2 linked regions of the Rosistilla ulvae genome follow. The protein of the gene in region 1 interacts with the protein of each later gene in a pairwise test. Links are inferred from orthologs where the notes say so. Each region holds a gene or a part of one and is shown in the gene's direction. Other genes may lie near its edges. The genes, in order: EC9_RS23620 and rsfS.

Region 1 (9,874 bases):
CGCGATGGGACGATCGTGGCGCGACAGCTGGCCGATCGGCTGCAACAATACGTCTCCGAGGGGACTGAATTGCTGACGATCGCCGAACCGAGCGACCGTCGCGTGATGGCCTCGATCGCCCAACAGGACATCCGCCAAGTGGCAATGCAAATCGGCAAACCGGTGGAGATCAAATCGGCGGCGAGCAATCTGGCCACCGGCCGACTGGCTCACATACATCCATTGGCAACCACCAAGCTTCAGCATCCTGCATTAGCCGGAGTCCACAACGGACCTCTGCCGGTTCGCGCCGATCAGGATTCGGGATCGACAAAAAATGGGTATCGTTTACTCTCCCCCCGTTTTGCAGCAATTATCGAGATCGACCCGGCACAGATCGACGACTTGCCCGTCGGACAAACGGTGCGGGTTCGAATCGGCCGCCGGTCGCTGACACTCTATCAACGCATCCAGGTTTGGTTCCAGCATCTGTTGGACACGCACCGCACCGCAGCGTCGGAGAAGGCTTAATCGATCGTTGGGGGGCGTCGCGAGTCGAGAATCCCCAACGAAGAGAACACCTGTACATCGTCACGCGTCGTTCAGATGTACCGATATATAGCGTCTCGAATCCCCCTATGGGGAGCCACGCCCCTCACCCGAACGGCTTTACCAATTCCTCCCCGTTTACTCGTTGTGCTCCGCTTGCCAAGCAATACGATGGACGACAGGATTGGGGCAAATCGACGATCCTGGGGAGTGTCGGTCGAGCAGCCTTCGTACGTGTGGAGTCCGCGTGCCTCAAGTCAAAGAAGTTCCACGATGGTGCCGTCGCTGTCGCGAAATCGTGCCCCATGAATTCTACGAGAACATCTCGCGCAAATCGGTCATCGCCCTGTCGGTTGCTTCGCTGGGACTCGCATATCCATTCTTGAACCGATATTACATGAAGTCGCAGAACCGTTGCATGTTCTGCAGTGCGGAAAACAACGGTCGCTACCACAGCCGACAACGCAAGCGTCAGCGAAAACAAGCAGAAATGTCGACACGCACGCTTCGTCTACAGTAAGCGTCGCGGGCGTCGGAAGTCGCGTCCACCTGCAACTCCACCGCAGCGCATCGGCGATGCCTGCGGTCGCTCTCGGCATTCAAACCCTCGCAGCCTGCCGCGCCCCTTTCGGACGCAGCAGTTTGCTCATGCGAAACGCATGCTTGCGATCAAGCCAATTCTGCCGCGGGCTTACTTGGCCGGGCTTCGATCGGCAACATCGGATCAGCCCCCAATGTGCCGACCAAGTCCTTCAAGTACTGCGGGCTCGATGCGATCTCCAACTGCTGCTGGGCATACGCCAAGCGGGCATCCAGATCGATATCGCTGCGGAACGACGCGAGCGTATCGCGTTGCGAAGCGATGTATTCGATGTGACGTTTCCAGAGCGCAACATCACGCGTTTGTTTGGTCTGCAAACGCGCTTGATACCAGTCGCTGGCCAACAGATATTCCTTGGTAAACATCTCGCGAACCACGGGGCTGTTGGCATCGTGACCATACCATTCGCCCGTCGCCATGATCGACAGGATTGCTTGAATTGGCGGGCTGGCCAATTGCCAAGTCCCATCGTCGAAGTACCGCTGTGCAACTTTCTGCTGAGCATCGGCGATGTGCCGCACGCCTTCGGCAAACGCCTCGGGATCTTGCAGTTCGGGCTGTAAAATCTCGTCGGAGAAGACTTTGCCGGGATTGTCGAACACGCGGCCGAAATACTTCACGACAAAACGCTGCGTGATGCGATAGCCAAGCCGGCTGGCAGGAACATATTCTCCTTTGCTGTCCACGTAATCAGCGATCGGTTCCAACAGCGATTGCTCGATCATCCGCTGTGGATCGCGTTCCTTGGGCCCCAATCGGCACCAGATCTCGGGGATCAACAGGCTGATGTCGTGACCGACTTCGAACCGCGGACCGATGTGCCCCGCCGGCGTGCTGAAGCCGCTCAGCCCCGTCAAGATCATCGAGACCAAGACATCGTTCAGGTCGACCGTCGGAGGCATATTGTTGAACGGCCCCTTAGTCAACGCTCCCTCGCTTCCCGCACCGGTCGTGCTTGGACTCTTGCCCGTCAAACTGCAGATGTAGTCCATGAACAGTTCGGGCAATTCCTGGTAGTGCAACGGCGAATAGACAGCCAATTGCTTGATCCCTTGTTCGGGATCGGGTGGATTGTTGCGGCGTCCGCTGAGCACCGCGGCGACCGGCATGTGGACCGGTTGATCCATCGGCAGCGCCCGATGCAAACGCATCCCGCGATGGGCGACGTAGGTTTCCAGCGGAGACGTCAGATCGAGCCGATCCTGCAGATAGCGTGGGTTCTTCGACGGTTTGCCGTCGATCATTCGCGGATGCGCCGAACTGACGACATACCCCGAATCCTGCTCTCCCGCTTCGATCAACATCTCTCGCATCGGGTCGCTGAACTCGCCCAACTCGATCGTGCTCGAAAGCATCGCGGCGATCGCAGCACGATCCTTCGGCTCATAGTTGCACAAGAAGTTCCCTGGACGCGACATGTCGAGTTCGGTCTGCTTATCGAGCCCACGATGAACGGCATCGTCGGGGCGTTGGAACAGCCGGAACTCACAGTTTTCGACAAACTTGTAACTTTCAGCGGGAGCAACCGCGGGGCCGACATCGCCAACACGGCGACCGGGAATCACGACGCTCGCGGTGATGTCATCTTCCATCTGAACCTTGGCCGCCGCGATGAAGTCCTGCCGCAGCTTGAAGGTCCGCCATTGGTCGCCATCGAGCCCCACCTTGAGGTAAGTGCCGACCAAGTTGCGGCGACCGTGCTTCAGTTGATGGCCGAGTTCGCCGTTAACGATATCGACGCTGAAATGTTCCCGCCAATTCCCTTCCCATTCCGGCTTCGAGAATCGTTTGATAATAAACGCCATCGCGTAGATATGATTCGGAATCGACGCCAACCAAGCGTTGTAGTCGTCGTTGTAATCGGGGGAGGGCGTGAGCAGTTTGATCATACTGCCCAGCGAGCGATTGGAATCGAGAACCTTCCGCGTCGACCGCTCGGAATAGCTCGGCTTTTGCTTGTATTCGGGATGCCAACGGCCGCTGTAGTCACGACTAAACAGCTCGTCGAGCGTGGCAAAATCACGCTCCAAATCCATCACAAAAATCGGCCCATACAGCATGTAATCACGCAGACTTTTGCTGATCTCGCTCTTGCCGCCGCCGCTGACCGTGCAGGGCTTGTGGCACACCAGGCCTTCCCCCGCGGTTCCAACAAGTCGCCACGACGGGGCCGCAGGGTGTTTATCCAGTCGGATCTTGTAACCGCTGGGGGCGATGTAGACGTTTTCGGGCAACAGCGGAATGCGCTGTTCCCGCCCATCGTGTTGCCATTTGACGCACTGCTCCAACAGCGTCACCTTGGCATTCTCCGGGATATAAATCACCTCGGGGTACAACCGATCGACCCCGTATCCCTCGGGTTTTACGTCGATGAATTCGCTGTAGTCGCGAGCGATATCTTCGAAGGTGCGATTGTTGTAACGTCGGCTGTCGACTTGAAACTCGTCCCCCAACGAATAACTGGCGAAGGCCATCGCTCCGCCGGCGTGCTCCTCTTCGACTCCGCCTAATAGGTTCGCCGAATAACTGATCTGCGATTTGACTTCCTTCTTGCAGTAGCCGTAGTAGTTGTCGGCGATCAGCGTCACGACGACACCTTCGTCGGTCCGACAGACCGCTTTGAAAGGTGACCCGTCGTTGTAACATTCGCTTTCGTCTTCCCAACACATCCGATCGGCGATCTGTAGCGGCGTTGCTTCGCTGATATGCGGCAGCCCCAGTTCCTTTTTCGTCAGCCGCTCCAAATGAGGCGCCAAGATCACGCAACCTGTGTGGCCGGTCCAGTGTTCGACGTCCAAGCCGGCGTCGTTTTCGGGAACCAACGCGTCGCCAGCGTTGCCAAAGATCGACTCCACAAAATCGAGGTTACTGACCAAAGCACCAGGAGCGTAGAACCGCACCTCCATCCGCTTTTCGGTGCAGCAACCGGCAACCGCGGGGCAGACCAACGGCCGCAACAACAGACTGACAAAACAACGCGCCGGCGAATCGCTGTCGGCCGTGTAGGGCAGGCTCATCAATTCGTCGGGCGGAGACATCGCCGCCTGGAACAACTTTGCAAAGACCGCTTTGGGTACGGTCCGCTTGCTGCCAGCGATCGCCGGTCCCCCTTCGACGATATGAAAGGTCCCCGCGGTGGTACGGCGGTCGAAGCGCGGATTGTGCAGAACGCCATTGTGGACGCGATAGCTGTTCACGAAATCGTTTTCAAAGTGATCGCCGCGGGCCGGCAAGCTCAGCTCGCGGGCCACCCCGTGACGGTCCAAGACCAACGAGCTCGATGGCAAACGCAGCGGTTGATCGAGTTTCAGTTCGGCGAAATGACGCGTCAAAAAAGCTTCGATGCGACGATCGACCGGTGCGCGGTAATCCGCCAACAATCGGTTCTTCTCGCGCAGATTCTGCAGAAAGCCAACGGAATATTGAGCCAAGGCATGGTCGGTCGAATCGTCCTCGGGCGGCTGCAATCCGGCGGCAGCCAACTGCAACGCGATGTAGCTGTGAAGCTTGGCACGTTCGGCCGCGTCTGTGGCAATCGCACGATCCCAACCTAGAGATCGTTGGACAGGTTCCGAGCTATTTGGCGAAGGCATTCGTAAATCCTGGGCAAAACAATGTGGAAAAGACTGGGCTGTTACACGACGAGACCGAACGGGACAACTTCCGTTGTCACACCAATGGTGTGGCTGACCTCCAGTGAATTAACCGGTCGCGATTATAGGGGAATCGATCGATTCTTTCGCCTCCACAAACGCTGCGGCTGGCGATCGCCCAAAATCTGGGTAAAATCGCCCTACGGCTCCAACCGCTTCGGCGGCTTAAGCAACACACTCCCGGCCGCGTCGCCGCCGCATCTCCCCTTAACGCCCCACGGTGAACAAGAAAATGTTATTAACGAGAACGAAGTTCCCAACCGGCCCACTGCTATTCGGGCTCTTCTTAGCACTAGCGACGAGCCTTTCGGCTGCCGAGAACAAGGCGTCGGCCGCCAAAAAAGGGGGAGTCGGTGTGACTCCAGCCGAATCGTTCAACGTCCCTGAAGGCTTTGAGGTCGAACTGCTGTACCAAGTCCCCTCCAACAGCGAAGGCTCTTGGGTCTGCTTGACCACCGATCCGAAAGGACGTCTGCTGGCCAGCGATCAATACGGCGGGCTCTATCGCATCACGGTCAAGGCCGACGGTGGGGTCGATGTCGAGCGTTTGAAAGGTGACTTCGGCATGGCCCATGGCATGCTCTCCGCCTTCGGCAGCCTGTACATCAACGTCAACGGACAACCCGCCAAAGGGAAGCAGAAGGAAGTCAAAAGCGGCATCTATCGCTTGACCGACACCACCGGCGACGACCAGTACGATAAGGTCGAACACCTGATCGAATTGAAGGGCCGCGGCGAACACGGCCCGCACGCGTTGATCCTCTCTCCCGATGGCAAACAAATTTATGTCGCCGGCGGCAACACGACCGATCTGCCAGCGGACGTCCCCCACAGTCGCGTCCCTCGCCATTGGTCGGAAGATCATCTGTTGGGAAGCATGCCCGACGCCCGCGGCCACAATGCGGGACGCTTGGCTCCCGGCGGTTGGGTCGCACGGATCAACCCCGACGGCAGCGACTTTGAAATCATCGCCACCGGTTTCCGCAACGAATACGACATCGCCTTCAACCCCGCCGGCGAACTGTTCACCTACGATGCCGACATGGAATGGGACGTCGGTACCCCTTGGTACCGTCCGACCCGCGTGAACCACGTTGTCAGTGGCGCCGAGTTCGGTTGGCGAAACGGCGCTGGCAAGTGGCCAGCCTATTACCCCGACAGCCTCGGCGCTGTCGTCGACATCGGCCCCGGTTCACCGACCGGAATCGCGTTTGGTACCGGTGCCAAGTTCCCAGCGAAGTACCAGAAGGCATTGTTCATCTGTGACTGGAGCTTCGGAAATATCTTTGCAGTCCACATGGACGAATCGGGTTCCAGCTACAGCGGATCGTTCGAAACCTTCGCAACCGCGGCGCCGTTGCCCGTGACCGATCTGGTAGTGCGACCTCAAGATGGCCTGCTGTACTTCACGATCGGTGGCCGACGAACTCAGTCGGCACTCTACCGCATCCGCTACACCGGTCCCGAATCGACAGCCCCCGTTGCCGCGTCGGTCGATCAAGAATCGCAGGCGCTGCGTCAACTGCGACACAAGCTGGAATCGTTTCACGGTTCGGCTAATCCCGAGGCAGTCGCCGCGGCGATTGCGGAACTTGGAAATTCCGACCGCAACATCCGCTTTGCCGCTCGCATCGCCTTGGAACACCAACCGGTCGACCAATGGCGCAGCAAAGTCCTGGCACTGACCGATCCTCAAGCGTTGATCCACGGCGTGATCGCTTTGGCTCGTTGTGGCGAAGCTTCCGATGCCTCCGCGGCGATCGAAGCCCTGACGTCGATCAAGTGGGACGCCCTTAGCGATTCGCAGCGGATCGATTTGCTGCGAGCCTACGGACTTACATTCATTCGTTTGGGCACTCCCAACGACGCACAACGTGCAACGATTCTGGCCCAACTGGATCCGCATCTGCCTGGCAAAAACGTCGACGTCAATCGCGAACTGGCTCAGGTTCTGATCGCACTGGACGCCGACAAGATCGCCGCTCGCGTCGTCGACTTGATGATCAACGCGCCGACGCAAGAAGATCAGATGCGATACGCGTTTACGCTTCGCGGACACGAAGCGACCTGGGACGCCGATTCGCAAAAAGCCTATTTCGGTTGGTTCCAGAACGCTGCTGCCGCCCGCGGCGGGATGTCGTTCGGCGGTTTTTTGTCGAACATCCGCGATGCGGCAATCGCCAAGCTTTCGGATGAAAAGAAAGCCGAACTCGGCGACCTGCTGAAAACTCCGGAGGCTCGCGATCCGTTGGCCGATCTGGAACCGCGCGATGTGGTCAAGGAATGGAAGGTCGAGGATCTGACCGCCAGCAGCGACGACACCAAGCAAGCATTTGACTTCGAACGCGGCAAGAAGATGTTTGCTGTTGGTCAGTGCTACAAGTGCCATCGCATGAGCGGCCAGGGAGGGATCTTGGGTCCCGATCTGACCGGTGCCGGCGGACGCTTCAGCACCAAGGATCTGTTGGTTTCGATCATCGAACCTAACAAAGTCATCAGCGACCAATACGGTGCAACGCAGTTCCTGACTCTGGACGGCAAAGTCATCGTTGGCAAAGTCATCAACCTGGCGGGCGACCGCATGATGGTCCTGACCAACATGATGAATCCCGCCGATCAGACGACGATCATTCGCGACGACATCGATACGATGGGCGAAGCGACGACGTCGATGATGCCCGCTGGATTGATGGACACGATGACCGCTGAAGAGATCCGCGACTTGCTGGCGTATTTGAAAGCGGGCGGCAATCCGTCGCACGAGATCTACGCCAAGTAGATCGATGAACGGGCGTGCGGCATCCGATGTCGCAAACCCAACTTGGTTGGGCCGGAATGATCGTCGTATCATTCCGGCTTGGATGTCGCATGTCCCGCCAAGAGTGCCTGGTGGGACGATGGCAGCAGATTGTCAGGTCGAAGAACTTGGAGTTTCGTGATGGCAAAAAAAGCAGCCCAACCGAAGAAGAAAGCGAGCAATGACGACCGGATGCTGCGGCGTCCGGCCGAAGATCTGTTTGCCGAAGAGATCGACGCGCTGATCAAAAACGATCAGCATCCATGCCCCAACGGTTGGCGAATGTCTGCCCGCAGCGTGCTCACCTACATCTGCGGCGGCAAGGCGGGCAGCACGCCGATCACTCCCAAATACGTCGGCAACCGACGCCTTGTCGAGATTGCGATTTCGACGCTGGTCACCGATCGGGCGCTGCTGTTGATCGGCGAACCGGGGACCGCCAAAAGCTGGCTCAGCGAACATCTGGCCGCGGCGATCAACGGCGATTCAACCAAAGTTGTCCAAGGGACCGCGGGGACAACGGAAGAACAGATCCGCTACACCTGGAACTACGCGATGCTGATCGCTCACGGTCCCAGCCCCGAAGCGTTGATCAAGAGTCCCGTCTTCCGCGCGATGGAGTCGGGGCAACTTGCCCGTTTCGAAGAGATCACGCGCTGCGCGTCGGAAGTCCAAGACGCGATGATCTCGCTGCTGTCGGAAAAACGGATCAGCGTTCCCGAACTGGCGACCGAGGTCGCTGCCGAAAAAGGCTTCTCGGTGATTGCGACGGCCAACACCCGCGACCGCGGCGTCAACGATATGTCGGCAGCTCTGAAACGCCGCTTCAATCTCGTCGTCCTGCCCAGTCCATCGGATCTGGAAACGGAGATCGACATCGTCACCGGCCGCGTTGCCCAACTGGCATCGAACCTCGACTTGCAAGCGGAACTACCGACGCCCGATGCCGTCGAAAAGGTCTGCACCATCTTCCGCGAACTGCGATCGGGCGAAACGCTCGACGGCAAGAACAAACTCAAAAGCCCCTCGGGCGTCCTCTCCACCGCCGAAGCGATCTCCTTGTTGTGCAACAGCATGGCCCTCGCGGGCAGCTTCGGAAACGGCAGCGTCACCGCCGAAGATATCGCAGCCGGCCTACAGGGCTCGGTCGTCAAAGACGACGACAAAGATCACCTGGTCTGGTCGGAATACCTGAAGAACGTGATGAAGAAACGGGGCTCCCAGTGGCGACCACTCTTCGATGCCTGCTCCGACCACAATTCTTGATCGTCGGAATCCCAATCGAGAACCCAAAAGAGGCTTGCTGCCAGACCACAGGGTGCCACTGGCTCTGCCAGTGCTGATTTACCGAAGCCCCTGTGGATGTAGCACCGAGCAGTTTTAACAATGCCGAAGGCCTAGGCTACAGCATCCCAGAGTAAGACGTTGCAATCGGAGACGAAGGGAGTCCGTATTGGATGACGCCCCGCTCAGCCCACACTCAAACCTTCGATCAGGAACGCACTGGCAAAGCCAGTGGCACCCGGCCTCGGGGGGCTTAAAAACCGGAGGGTTGGTGACGCTGGACGATCTCGGAGAGCTTCGGGTGCAGTTTGCCATTGGTCACGATCACGCCACCGGCTTGCAGCCCCAGCGGTTCGCCTCGCGATGTCGTCACGGTTCCTCCCGCCTCTTCGACGATCAGCTTCCCGGCGGCGAAGTCCCACGGCGAAAGGAAGTATTCGAAAAAGCCGCCGAACTGCCCGGCTGCGACGCCGCACAGATCGAGCGCCGCGGCGCCCATCCGGCGGATTCCGTGAATCTGATGTTGCGAGAACAGTTCGCCGATCGCGTCCAGGGTCGCCTGCATCAACTTGCCGCGATCGTAATGGAACCCACACGCCAGCATCGCTTGTCCCAGCGACTCTTCGCTCGAAACGCTCAAGCGGCGATCGTTGCTCCACGCTCCAGCCCCCGCGATCGCCGTGAACCAATCCTCGCGGATCGGGTTGTAGACGATGCCGACCTGCGTCTGGCCGCGATAACAGTAGGCGATCGAGATCGCAAAATGGGGAATGCTGTGGGCGAAGTTGTTTGTCCCGTCCAAGGGATCGATCACCCACAGATGCTCCGCTTCGATCGCTCCCGAAAGCTCCTCTTCTCCCAACAGCTCGTGATCGGGATACGCCGCCCGGATCACACCGGCGATCGTCTGCTCCGATTCGAGATCGGCGTCGGAGACGAGGTTGTGTTGGCCTCCGGTTGCGTCGGCTTTACTGCGGATCTGCACGCCGGTTTCGTAATAGCGGCGCAGCA
Region 2 (9,647 bases), 510 kb from region 1 along the record:
AACCGGGATCGATCCCTGGGCGATCCGCGCCGGGTTGCCACGATTGATGGGCGACGATTGGATGCCGTTATACGAAGCGTTGTTTGGACACGACGAACTGTCCAATGCTCGCATGCAGATCAATGCGGATAACGGCTTGCCACCTCGGACGACTTGGTCGCCACGCGATCATGCGTTGGAATTCCTGCTGGCCCAAACGCTTCAGCGACAGGGGCCCATCACTTGGCTGCGCTCTTGCCGGATAGCGGCGACCACCCAGACTTCAGGCTCCGCGCCGGACGCACAGCAAACTGCTGCGGCTACACACTTGCATTCTGGCGGAAATCGATCGGGCGAGATTGCGGTGGCGTCCAGCCGAGCGAAGGGGAGCTCGCATGAGTTGGCGACACGCGACCAGACTGCGGCGTTGTGCGAGGCGAGTGCCGAGGGAAAAGACGTCAAAATGAATGTCACGATCCAATCGGACAAGCTGTCGATCGGATCGCTGAACGCGAGCCAAGTAATGTTGCAACTGGATTCTCGCGAGCTGATGGACGCGTTGCCCGAATTGGTCGAGCGCGCCGATAAAGCCAAGCGTCAAGAGAAACGCACGAAGATCAAATCGATGCTGGCCGAAGCTCGCAACGGTGGCGGAGAAGAACAGGTGCGACGCTCCCTGGGGGACGCGTCGACAGACGATAGTCGCCTCGCGGATCGCAAGTCGATCTGGCTTGGATCGCGTTCGCGTTTGCTGACCGCAGGCGCGCTGCTGCTGTTGGCGGCAGGTTGGGTCGGCATCTATCTGGCACATCATCAAGAGAGCTTTGGTCAACTATCGGAACTTGTTGCCCAGCTGCGTTCGGGTGCCAGCGATTTTGGAAATTCAATCCACTCCGTGGGCGAAATGTTTACAAAATCGGAACCGACGTGGCTGCCACCTGCAGCCCTGGCGATCGCGTTGCTGCCCGGCGGGCTCGTCTTGCTGGGCAGCTCCTTTCTGGCTGGCTGGCGAATCAGCTTGTTCGCCTACCCGGCAGCGATCCTGGCAATCGCCGGTTCTTGGTTCAACAAACCGTTGATCGGCAATGTGATGCTGTGGCATCTGAGCTTTGCCCTTGCCGCGCTGTTGGTCGCCGGAGGGTATTGGTACTGCCAGCGGATGCCGAACCAAACAACCACCCGATCCAAGGTCGATGGGAATGCCTCCAGCACGCCGTAAAGCACCATCGATTCGATCCGTGAAACCATCGCAAACGACAGACTTGCAGCAACCATTCGATGGTGCTGTGTCGCTGCGGAGACCTCTGCTTGCCTGCTGGTTGATCGTTGCAGCAGGCTGCTTGGCGTACGCCAATAGCTTTGCGGGCGTCTTCGTCTACGACGATCTGCCAACGATTGTCGAAAACATGGCGATTCGTTCACTGGACACAGCCTGGAACGCTCAACCGCAAGATATTCCGATGGGGTTGTGGCGACGACCGGTTGGCCGCTGGACGGTCGCTCTGAACTATGCCGCCGGCGGTCTGAATCCATGGGGCTACCACGCGCTGAACCTCGGCGTCCATCTGATCGCCGCGCTGTTGTTGTTCGACTTGATTCGCCGAACCTTGCTCCTGCCCAAGATACCGCCGCAATTGCAACAAGCTGCATCGATGTTGGCCTTGGCAACAGCACTGATCTGGACGGTCCACCCACTGCAGACCGAAAGCGTTACCTACATCATCCAACGTCTTGAGTCGATTGTTGGGATGTTTTACCTGGCGACTATCTATTGCCTGTTGCGAGGTTCCCAGTCTTGCCATCGCTGGAGTTGGTACTGCATCGCAGCACTCGCCTGCTGGTTGGGCGTCGCGACCAAAGAAGTCATGGTCACAGCCCCCGTGGTCGCGTTGCTCTTTGACCGGATCTTTTTGACCGACTCCTGGAAACAAACATTTCGAGATCGAGGCGCGCTACATGCGGTGCTGATAGCCGCCGCGATCTTTCTCGTCTGGCGGTCGGGCTACCTGCCGGTCGCCCCCCGACCTCCGGCTTTCCCGTCGCTTCCCGACCCGTTTCGCGAAGACCGTCCCGATCGCTGGAACTACCTGCTGTCCCAGCCCGGCGTGCTGGTGCATTACCTGAAGCTTTGCTATTGGCCCACGGGGCAATGCCTCGATTACATGTGGCCGGTTGCCGACAGTTGGTCAAAAATCGTCCTGCCAGGCCTGGTGATCGTGGGGCTACTTGCGGCAACCTTCGTGGCACTTTGGTATCGGCCGCGAATAGGCTTCGTCGGTTTGGCCTCTTTTTTGGTCCTCGCCCCCACATCGACAATCATCCCGCTGCGATTGGCCTTTGAACACCGGATGTATTTGCCTCTAGCCGGGGTTGCGTTTTTGAGCGTCCTGGCCTGTTACTGGCTGATGTTGCGGATGAAGCTTTCCGATTCCGCCATGCGTCGCGGGGGCGGTATCTTGTGCGCGGTCGTCTGTCTAAGCCTGTTGATCACAACAATCAATCGCAATCGCGTCTACCACAGCATGACCGCCATCTACATCGACAATGTAGCCAAAGCACCATGGAACCATTTGGCCTACCTGAATCTTGGCACCGCTTATTTTGAGCAAGGCGACCAACAAGCGGCACTGCAAATGTTCCAACGCGCCGCGGAACTGAAACCGGAAGATGCTCGCCCCTGGGCAAACCTGGGGTATTCACTGCAGATCGAAGGAGAGACCGATCGCGCGATCGAGGCATTGCGCCGCGCGATCCAGATCAACCCCGGCTACCTTCGACCGCATCGAGAACTTGCCGTCCTATTGCAACACAAACAGCAATGGCCAGCCGCCCGCGAACTTTTCGAACAGGCGCTGAAAATCAACGCTACCGATCCACAAACGCTAAACGACTACGCCATCGGCTTGGCCTCCAATGGTGATCCGGCAGCAGGTGAAGCCATGCTGCGGCGATGTATCGATTACGACCCAAATCGCCCCAAATCACACTTCAATTTGGCAATGCTGATCCTGCGCCGAGAAGGGGCAAACGACGATGCGCGAGCTCATCTGCGGTGGGCGCTCAACTTGGATCCCAACCTTCAACAGGCGCGCCAAATTTTACAGCAATTGCCATCGCTCGAACCATCCTCATGAACCGAACCAAATCCAATCGCAACGGCATGTTGGCCGCAACGTCAGGCAATCGGCCAGCTTCGAAGACAGGGAAAGGGGACGTAGCGGAGAACGCTTCAGCTCGCAGCGTTTCGTTTCCGACGAGAACTTGTATCGCCCTGACCGCCACGGCGGTGCTGCTTACGTTTGCGAACAGTTTCCATGGCGTCTTTCTCTACGACGATCAACCGAACATCCATGAAAACTTATCGCTGCGCAGCCTACAGGCAACATGGGAGGCCAGCGGAACCGATGTCCCTTCGGGCCTGTGGCGGCGTCCAGTAGGGAGATGGTCGTTGGCGATGAACTACTGGATCAGCGGGCTGGATCCATGGAGCTACCATGCGGTCAATCTTGCCATCCATCTCGCCGCCTCGTTAATCCTGTTGGACCTGCTGCGTCGGACGATGCATCTGCGCGGCACGCCCCGCTGGATTCGCGAACATGCCAACCCGATCGCGTTGGTCGTGACGCTGATCTGGGCCGTCCATCCGCTGCAAACCGAAAGCGTCACCTATATCGTCCAACGGCTCGAATCGTTGATGGGGATGTTTTACTTGGCGACGATCTATTGCCTGTTGCGAGGCGCACGATCGCGCCGCCACTTGCCATGGTATGCGGCGGCGGTGGCCAGTTGTTGGCTGGGAGCTTTTACCAAAGAGGTGATGGTTACCGCGCCGGTGGTCGCATTGTTATACGACCGGATTTTCTTAAGCCGATCGTGGCTTACCGTATTGCGGCGGCGAGGCTGGGTTCACGCGATGATGCTGCCGTCGTCGATCTATCTCGTCTGGGCCGCTCGGCGCCTGCCGCTGCTGCCGAAGCCCGCCTCGCGCCCTACGATCCCGAGCCCCTTCCGCGATTACTCCGATCCGTGGAACTATCTGCTGTCGCAGCCGGGTGTGCTGCTGCACTATCTGCAGCTGACCTTCTGGCCGCGCGGCCAGTGCCTCGATTACATGTGGCCTGTTGCCGACAACTGGCTCAAAATCGTGCTGCCAGGCCTGGTGATCGTCGGCCTATTAGCCGCATCGTTTATCGCGTTGTGGCGTTGGCCACGACTGGGCTTTGTCGGCGTGGCTTCGTTTCTCGTCTTGGCACCGACATCGACGATCATTCCGCTGCGACTGGCTTTTGAGCACCGGATGTATCTCTCGTTGGCAGGCGTCGCGCTACTGACAGTGCTTGCCGTCGCGTGGGCGATTCGCCGATATCTCGACGATCCCCAACAACAGCGACGCATGGCGATCGGACTGTCGGCGATTGTGATCATCGCCTTGATGATCACAACGCATCTCCGAAACACTGTTTACTACAGCCGCCTGGCGATGTTTCAAGACAACGTCGCCAAAGCCCCCGCAAACATCTTCGCCTACATGAATCTGGGCGACTATTACCTGGAAGTCGATGATCCGGCGAGCGCTTTGGCCCTGTTCCAAGCGACAACCAAGATCAAGCCCGACGATGCGCGGACGTGGACCTGCGTCGGTTGCGCCCTGAAAGAAATGGGCAAGGTCGACCAAGCGGCCGCGATGCTCAAGCGAGCGGTCGAATTGAATCCTGAATACGGTCAGGCCAATCATCACTACGCGATCGCGATGGAACAGTTGGGAGACTGGCCCACGGCGGCGGCCCACTTTGAAAAGGCGATCGCACAGGAGCCGGGGAATGCCACAATTCATAACGATGTCGCCGTCGCGTTGGGTTCGCGTGGCCTGTTCGCCGATGCAGAAGGGTACCTGCGGCAAGCACTTCAGCTGAATCCCGAACACGCCGAGGCGCACACAAATCTAGGCAGCATGATCATGAGCCAGGGGGGATCGCCACGGGAAGCGGAGTTCCATTTTCGCGAAGCGGTACGGTTGCAGCCCGACAGTCGCGAGGCGGCGCTCAACCTCCAACGCGTCCAACAATTGACCGCTCCCGCTGCCGCCAACGGTCTCCAACAACAAGGCTGATTCATTAACAACGCATAAGCCGCCACTCGACCCACCCACAAACCCACCTAAGCGAAATTCAGCACCATTGACCAACGCGACGTTCTCTCGAGACTGCGATCGTGGCCCGAATCAGCGCTACCATGCGTGGGCCGGGGGCCGCGCTGGCTTGAATTTACCGAACCCGGCCCGGCAATCTGGCCTCTGTTGATGGTGGCACCGGTGACATCACAGGGCAATTGGTTAGAATCTGATTGGGTGGCGACATCGTCCACCTTCCAAGAGAACCTTAACCACACAAGACGATTTGGTGAGCGAACAAGCACAAAACGAAGATTCACAGACGCATCCACCCGTTTCGGGCAAGCAGCGGAGCCTGGAACTGGCGACCGCGGCAGCTCGCGTAGCGATCGAAAATCGTGGTAGCGACGTGATGGTGATCGATGTTTCCGACCAAACGGTCCTCTTCGACTATTTTGTCCTGGCGACCGGAACCAGCCGGCGGCAGCTGCACGCGATCAGCGAAGAGATCGACGATGTGCTGGAAAAATCGCTCAACGACAAACGGATGGGGATCGAAGGCTACCAAGAGAGCCGCTGGATCGTGCTCGATTACGGCACGATCGTCGTCCATCTATTCGATCAAGAGACCCGCGGCTATTACGATCTCGAATCGCTGTGGGCCGACGGGAAACCTGTCGATCTGAAGACGCTGGGGCTGCAAGAGGACTGATTCAGCCCGAGGGGATTGGGACGCGGAAGTTTTTGCGTGCAACAGCGACCGTTCTGCTATAATCGGCAGCTACCAACCTAGCGGTCGATCGTCGAGCTATCGACAATCGCAAACGATCGCTGTCACTTCACCGCCTGACAATCCCCGAGAGTTCTGCATGCGATACCTGTCCCTTTTGATTGCCTTTACCTGCCTCAGCACCGCCGCCGTCTCGCAAGTCAGCGGCGAAGAGTTTTCGGTTCGCAAAACCGACAAGTCGATCGAGGTCAAACAGGGCGATTCGCCCGTAGCCACGTACCTGTTCCGCAGTGGAGCGAAGCCGATCATCTGGCCGCTGTACGGACCGGGCGACGTCGAGATGACTCGCGGCTATCCGATGCGCGACGCTTCTTCCGACGAACGCAGCGATCACATCCACCATCGCTCGCTGTGGTTCACCCACGGCGAAGTCAATGACATCGACTTCTGGGCCGAGACCGAAGGGCACGGCGTCATCGAGCAGAAAGAAATCCTGGAAGCCAAGGGTGGCAAGCAGGCCGTGATCGCAACGGCCAATGATTGGATGAGCCCCGAGGGGAAGAAGATCCTGTCGGACCGCCGCCGGTTCACTTTTGGTGGCGATGACACGATGCGTTGGGTCGATTGCGATTTCACCTTGATCGCTTCGGCTGGCGAAGTTCACTTCGGCGACACCAAAGAAGGTTCGTTCGGAATCCGCACCGCGGGGACGATGAAAGTCGACGCCAAGACGGGCGGAACAATCCTCAACAGCAACGGCGAAAAGAACATCGACGCCTGGGGCACTAAAGCCAAATGGTGCGACTACTTCGGACCAGTTCAAGGTAAGACGCGCGGCATCGCGATCCTGAACCATCCGTCGAGCTTCCAATATCCCTGCCGCTGGCACGTGCGAAACTACGGCCTGTTCGCTGCCAACCCCTTCGGTCACTATCACTTTGTCGGCGACAAAAAGAAGACCGACGGCTTCCGCTTGGCACCGGGCGAAACGATCCAGCTGCGATATCGCGTGATCTTGCACGACGGAACCACCGAAGAAGCTGAGATCGCGAAGCAGTTCGAAGCGTTTTCGGCTACCGAGATCGCGGGCCCTTAAGTTCGCTCGAAGCTCTTCGCTCGAAGCCCTCTGCACAGCGGCGGCACACCGCCGCTGTGGTTTTGATTCGAGCACCAAACAAGCGACAAAAGCTCCGACGCGTCGGAGCAGATCGCCCAAGCGTGTCGGCATGTTCTCCTGGACGAACTCTCGTCGCCTGCCCGCACCTGCAACGCAACACGCCATCTCTTGTGGCACCTGGTGATCCGTGACGGCTCGCCACGGACTCTGCGACGCTCTATCATTTCTGGCATCGCCCCCGATGCCAGCGCGTCCGTCAATTTTGGAACAACACGATTAACAACGACAGCGAAAAGCACTTCGATCAGCTCGCCGAATGGCTCAAGATGGAATCGGTCGCCGAGCGGCTGCGGATGGACGAACGCCGCCAAAGGGCAAGCGGCAAGCAGGCCGAATCGTACGGCGAAACGCTGTTGGATCTGGTCGTCAGCGATCATGACACCGGGCTCGGCGGACGTTATCTACTGAGCTTCGTCAAGCGAAATCGCAATCTCCAACTCCCCTGGAACCGCTTCAAAGTCGGTTCGCCGGTGATCGTCGCCGCCCAAGACGATCACTCGATCGACAGCATGCCGGGCGTTGTCAGCCGCCGCAACAACGAATCGATCCAAGTCGCCCTGGACCAATGGCCCGACGGCGACGTCTATCGCATCGACATGTCTCCCGACGAAGTCACGCGGGTCCGCCAGCATCAAGCGCTAGCGACGGTCCGGACCAGCCGCGGCCGATTGGCTCAGCTGCGCGACGTGCTGTTGGGCGAGCGGGAGCCGGCGTTTGGCAAGCTGCCCGAGATCTTGATCTCCAGCCGACTGAACCAGTCGCAACAGGAAGCGATCCGGTTCGCGCTGAGCGCTCGCGACGTGGCAATCATCCACGGCCCGCCGGGAACCGGCAAGACGACGACCGTGGTCGAGATGATTCGTTACGCCGTCGGTCGCGGCGACACCGTGTTGGCTTGTGCCCCCAGCAACACCGCGGTCGACAATCTGGTGACGCGACTGGTCCAAGCCGGTTCCAAGGTAGTCCGACTGGGACATCCGGCTCGCGTCAATCAAGACCTGCAACTGCATACGCTCGACGGCCAAGCGGCCAACGATCCGGCGATGCGAGTCGTCAGCGAGATGATGCGTGAATCGGAAGAGCTGTTCCGACAACTGGGCCGCTACACGCGAGCCAAGCCGGACAAGGGACACAAACAATCGCTGCGACGCGAGGCCTGCCGATTGCGCGACGACGCTCGGTTGATGGAACGGCAAGTGATCCAGAACGTGATCGATCGCGCCGACATCGTCTGTGCGACGACGACGTTTGATGGCCAGATCTTGGGGGACCGGACGTTTGATCTCGCCGTGGTCGACGAAGCGTGTCAGAGCACCGAACCGGGCAACTGGCCCGTCGTCACCCGCGCCGACCGGATCGTTCTGGCCGGGGACCACTGCCAGTTGCCGCCGACGGTGCTGTCGGTCGAAGCGGCCAATGAAGGGTTTGCGATCAGCATGATGCAGCGGCTGGTCGAACATTACGGCGACGCGATCACGCGGCAGTTAAACGTTCAGTACCGGATGCACAACCACGTCATGGACTTTGCCTCGCAGCAGTTTTATGACGGATCATTAGTCGCCGACCCGAGCGTCGCTTCGCACCGATTGAGCGATCTCGAATCGATCGACCTGCTGCCCGAGACCGATCAACCGGTCACCTACTACGATTCTGCCGGCGCCGGTTGGGACGAGGAACTCGAACCCGATGGGCTGAGCAAACGGAATCCGCAAGAGGCGATTCTCGTCTTGCGAAAGGCGCACGAACTGCGAGAAGCGGGCGTCGCGGCGGAGGACATCGGGATCATCGCACCCTATGCGGCCCAGGTCCGCCTGCTGCGTCAGCGGTGCCAGCATCCGCGGATCGAAATCGACACGGTCGATGGATTTCAGGGCCGCGAAAAAGAAGCGATCCTGATCTCATTGGTCCGATCCAACGCGATCGGCGAGATCGGATTTCTGGCCGATAAGCGGCGGATGAACGTTGCCCTGACCCGAGCCCGCCGCAAATTGATCGTCGTCGGCGACAGCGCCACGTTGGGCGCAAACCCGTTTTATACGGAATTTCTTGAATACGTCGAAGCGATCGGCGGCTACCACAGCGTCTGGGAAGAACTCTAACCCCGCCAGACTTGCTACAGCCCAAATGCGCTTTATTCGCAGCTCTCCACAGCCACAGCCTAAATATCCTGCAGAAATCATCGATTTCCGGTTTCAACCAAAACTTTCGCAACTTAAACATAGAAAGGCTAGGCAAACTATTCCGGCCATGCTAAACATTGGTCTGGCCAGCAAACCGCCGCGATTGCTAGGCTGCCCGCCTACGAACAGGATCGGTGTTGCAATGGCCCTGGGCGGCGCGAAGGAGATGGTTGGATGTGCGGAATCGTTGGATATGTCGGTAAACGAGACTCGCTCGATTTTTTGATGAGCGGCTTGCGGCGGCTGGAATATCGAGGCTACGACAGCGCCGGAGTCGCCCTGCACGACGCGACGCAGGTCTACAAATGTCGCAGCGTCGGCCGGATCGCCGACCTCGCCACTGCATTGGAAAAACAACCTGGAATCGCTGGCACGCTAGGCATCGGCCACACGCGGTGGGCCACGCACGGACCCGCGACCGAACCGAACGCCCACCCACACGTCGGCGGCGACAATCTTGTCACCCTGGTT

Evidence for each region.
Region 2: the proteins of EC9_RS23620 (region 1) and rsfS interact in binary tests that used the Escherichia coli proteins (3 or more experiments, as listed by UniProt). The link is inferred for Rosistilla ulvae from one-to-one orthologs.

Annotation. Positions count from the first base shown.
Region 1 is NZ_CP036261.1:6,639,542-6,649,415, forward strand. What follows is about bases 6,831-9,782. They hold EC9_RS23620 (ATP-binding protein), read left to right. Parts: upstream 6,831-7,720; coding sequence 7,721-8,845; downstream 8,846-9,782. Other genes in these bases: EC9_RS23615 (c-type cytochrome), read left to right, coding at 6,831-7,561; EC9_RS23625 (inositol monophosphatase family protein), read right to left, coding at 9,117-9,782. Outside these bases: EC9_RS23600 (HlyD family efflux transporter periplasmic adaptor subunit), read left to right, coding at 1-510; EC9_RS23605 (hypothetical protein), read left to right, coding at 776-1,048; EC9_RS23610 (hypothetical protein), read right to left, coding at 1,198-4,722; more of EC9_RS23615, read left to right, coding at 5,015-6,830; more of EC9_RS23625, read right to left, coding at 9,783-9,874.
Region 2 is NZ_CP036261.1:7,154,219-7,163,865, forward strand. Bases 4,365-7,089 are described here. They hold rsfS (ribosome silencing factor), read left to right. Parts: upstream 4,365-5,378; coding sequence 5,379-5,801; downstream 5,802-7,089. Other genes in these bases: EC9_RS25185 (tetratricopeptide repeat protein), read left to right, coding at 4,365-5,089; EC9_RS25195 (DUF6807 domain-containing protein), read left to right, coding at 5,959-6,915. In the rest of the region: EC9_RS25175 (hypothetical protein), read left to right, coding at 1-1,198; EC9_RS25180 (tetratricopeptide repeat protein), read left to right, coding at 1,218-3,113; more of EC9_RS25185, read left to right, coding at 3,110-4,364; EC9_RS25200 (AAA domain-containing protein), read left to right, coding at 7,263-9,095; glmS (glutamine--fructose-6-phosphate transaminase (isomerizing)), read left to right, coding at 9,351-9,647. UniProt on the Escherichia coli protein: Functions as a ribosomal silencing factor. Interacts with ribosomal protein uL14 (rplN), blocking formation of intersubunit bridge B8.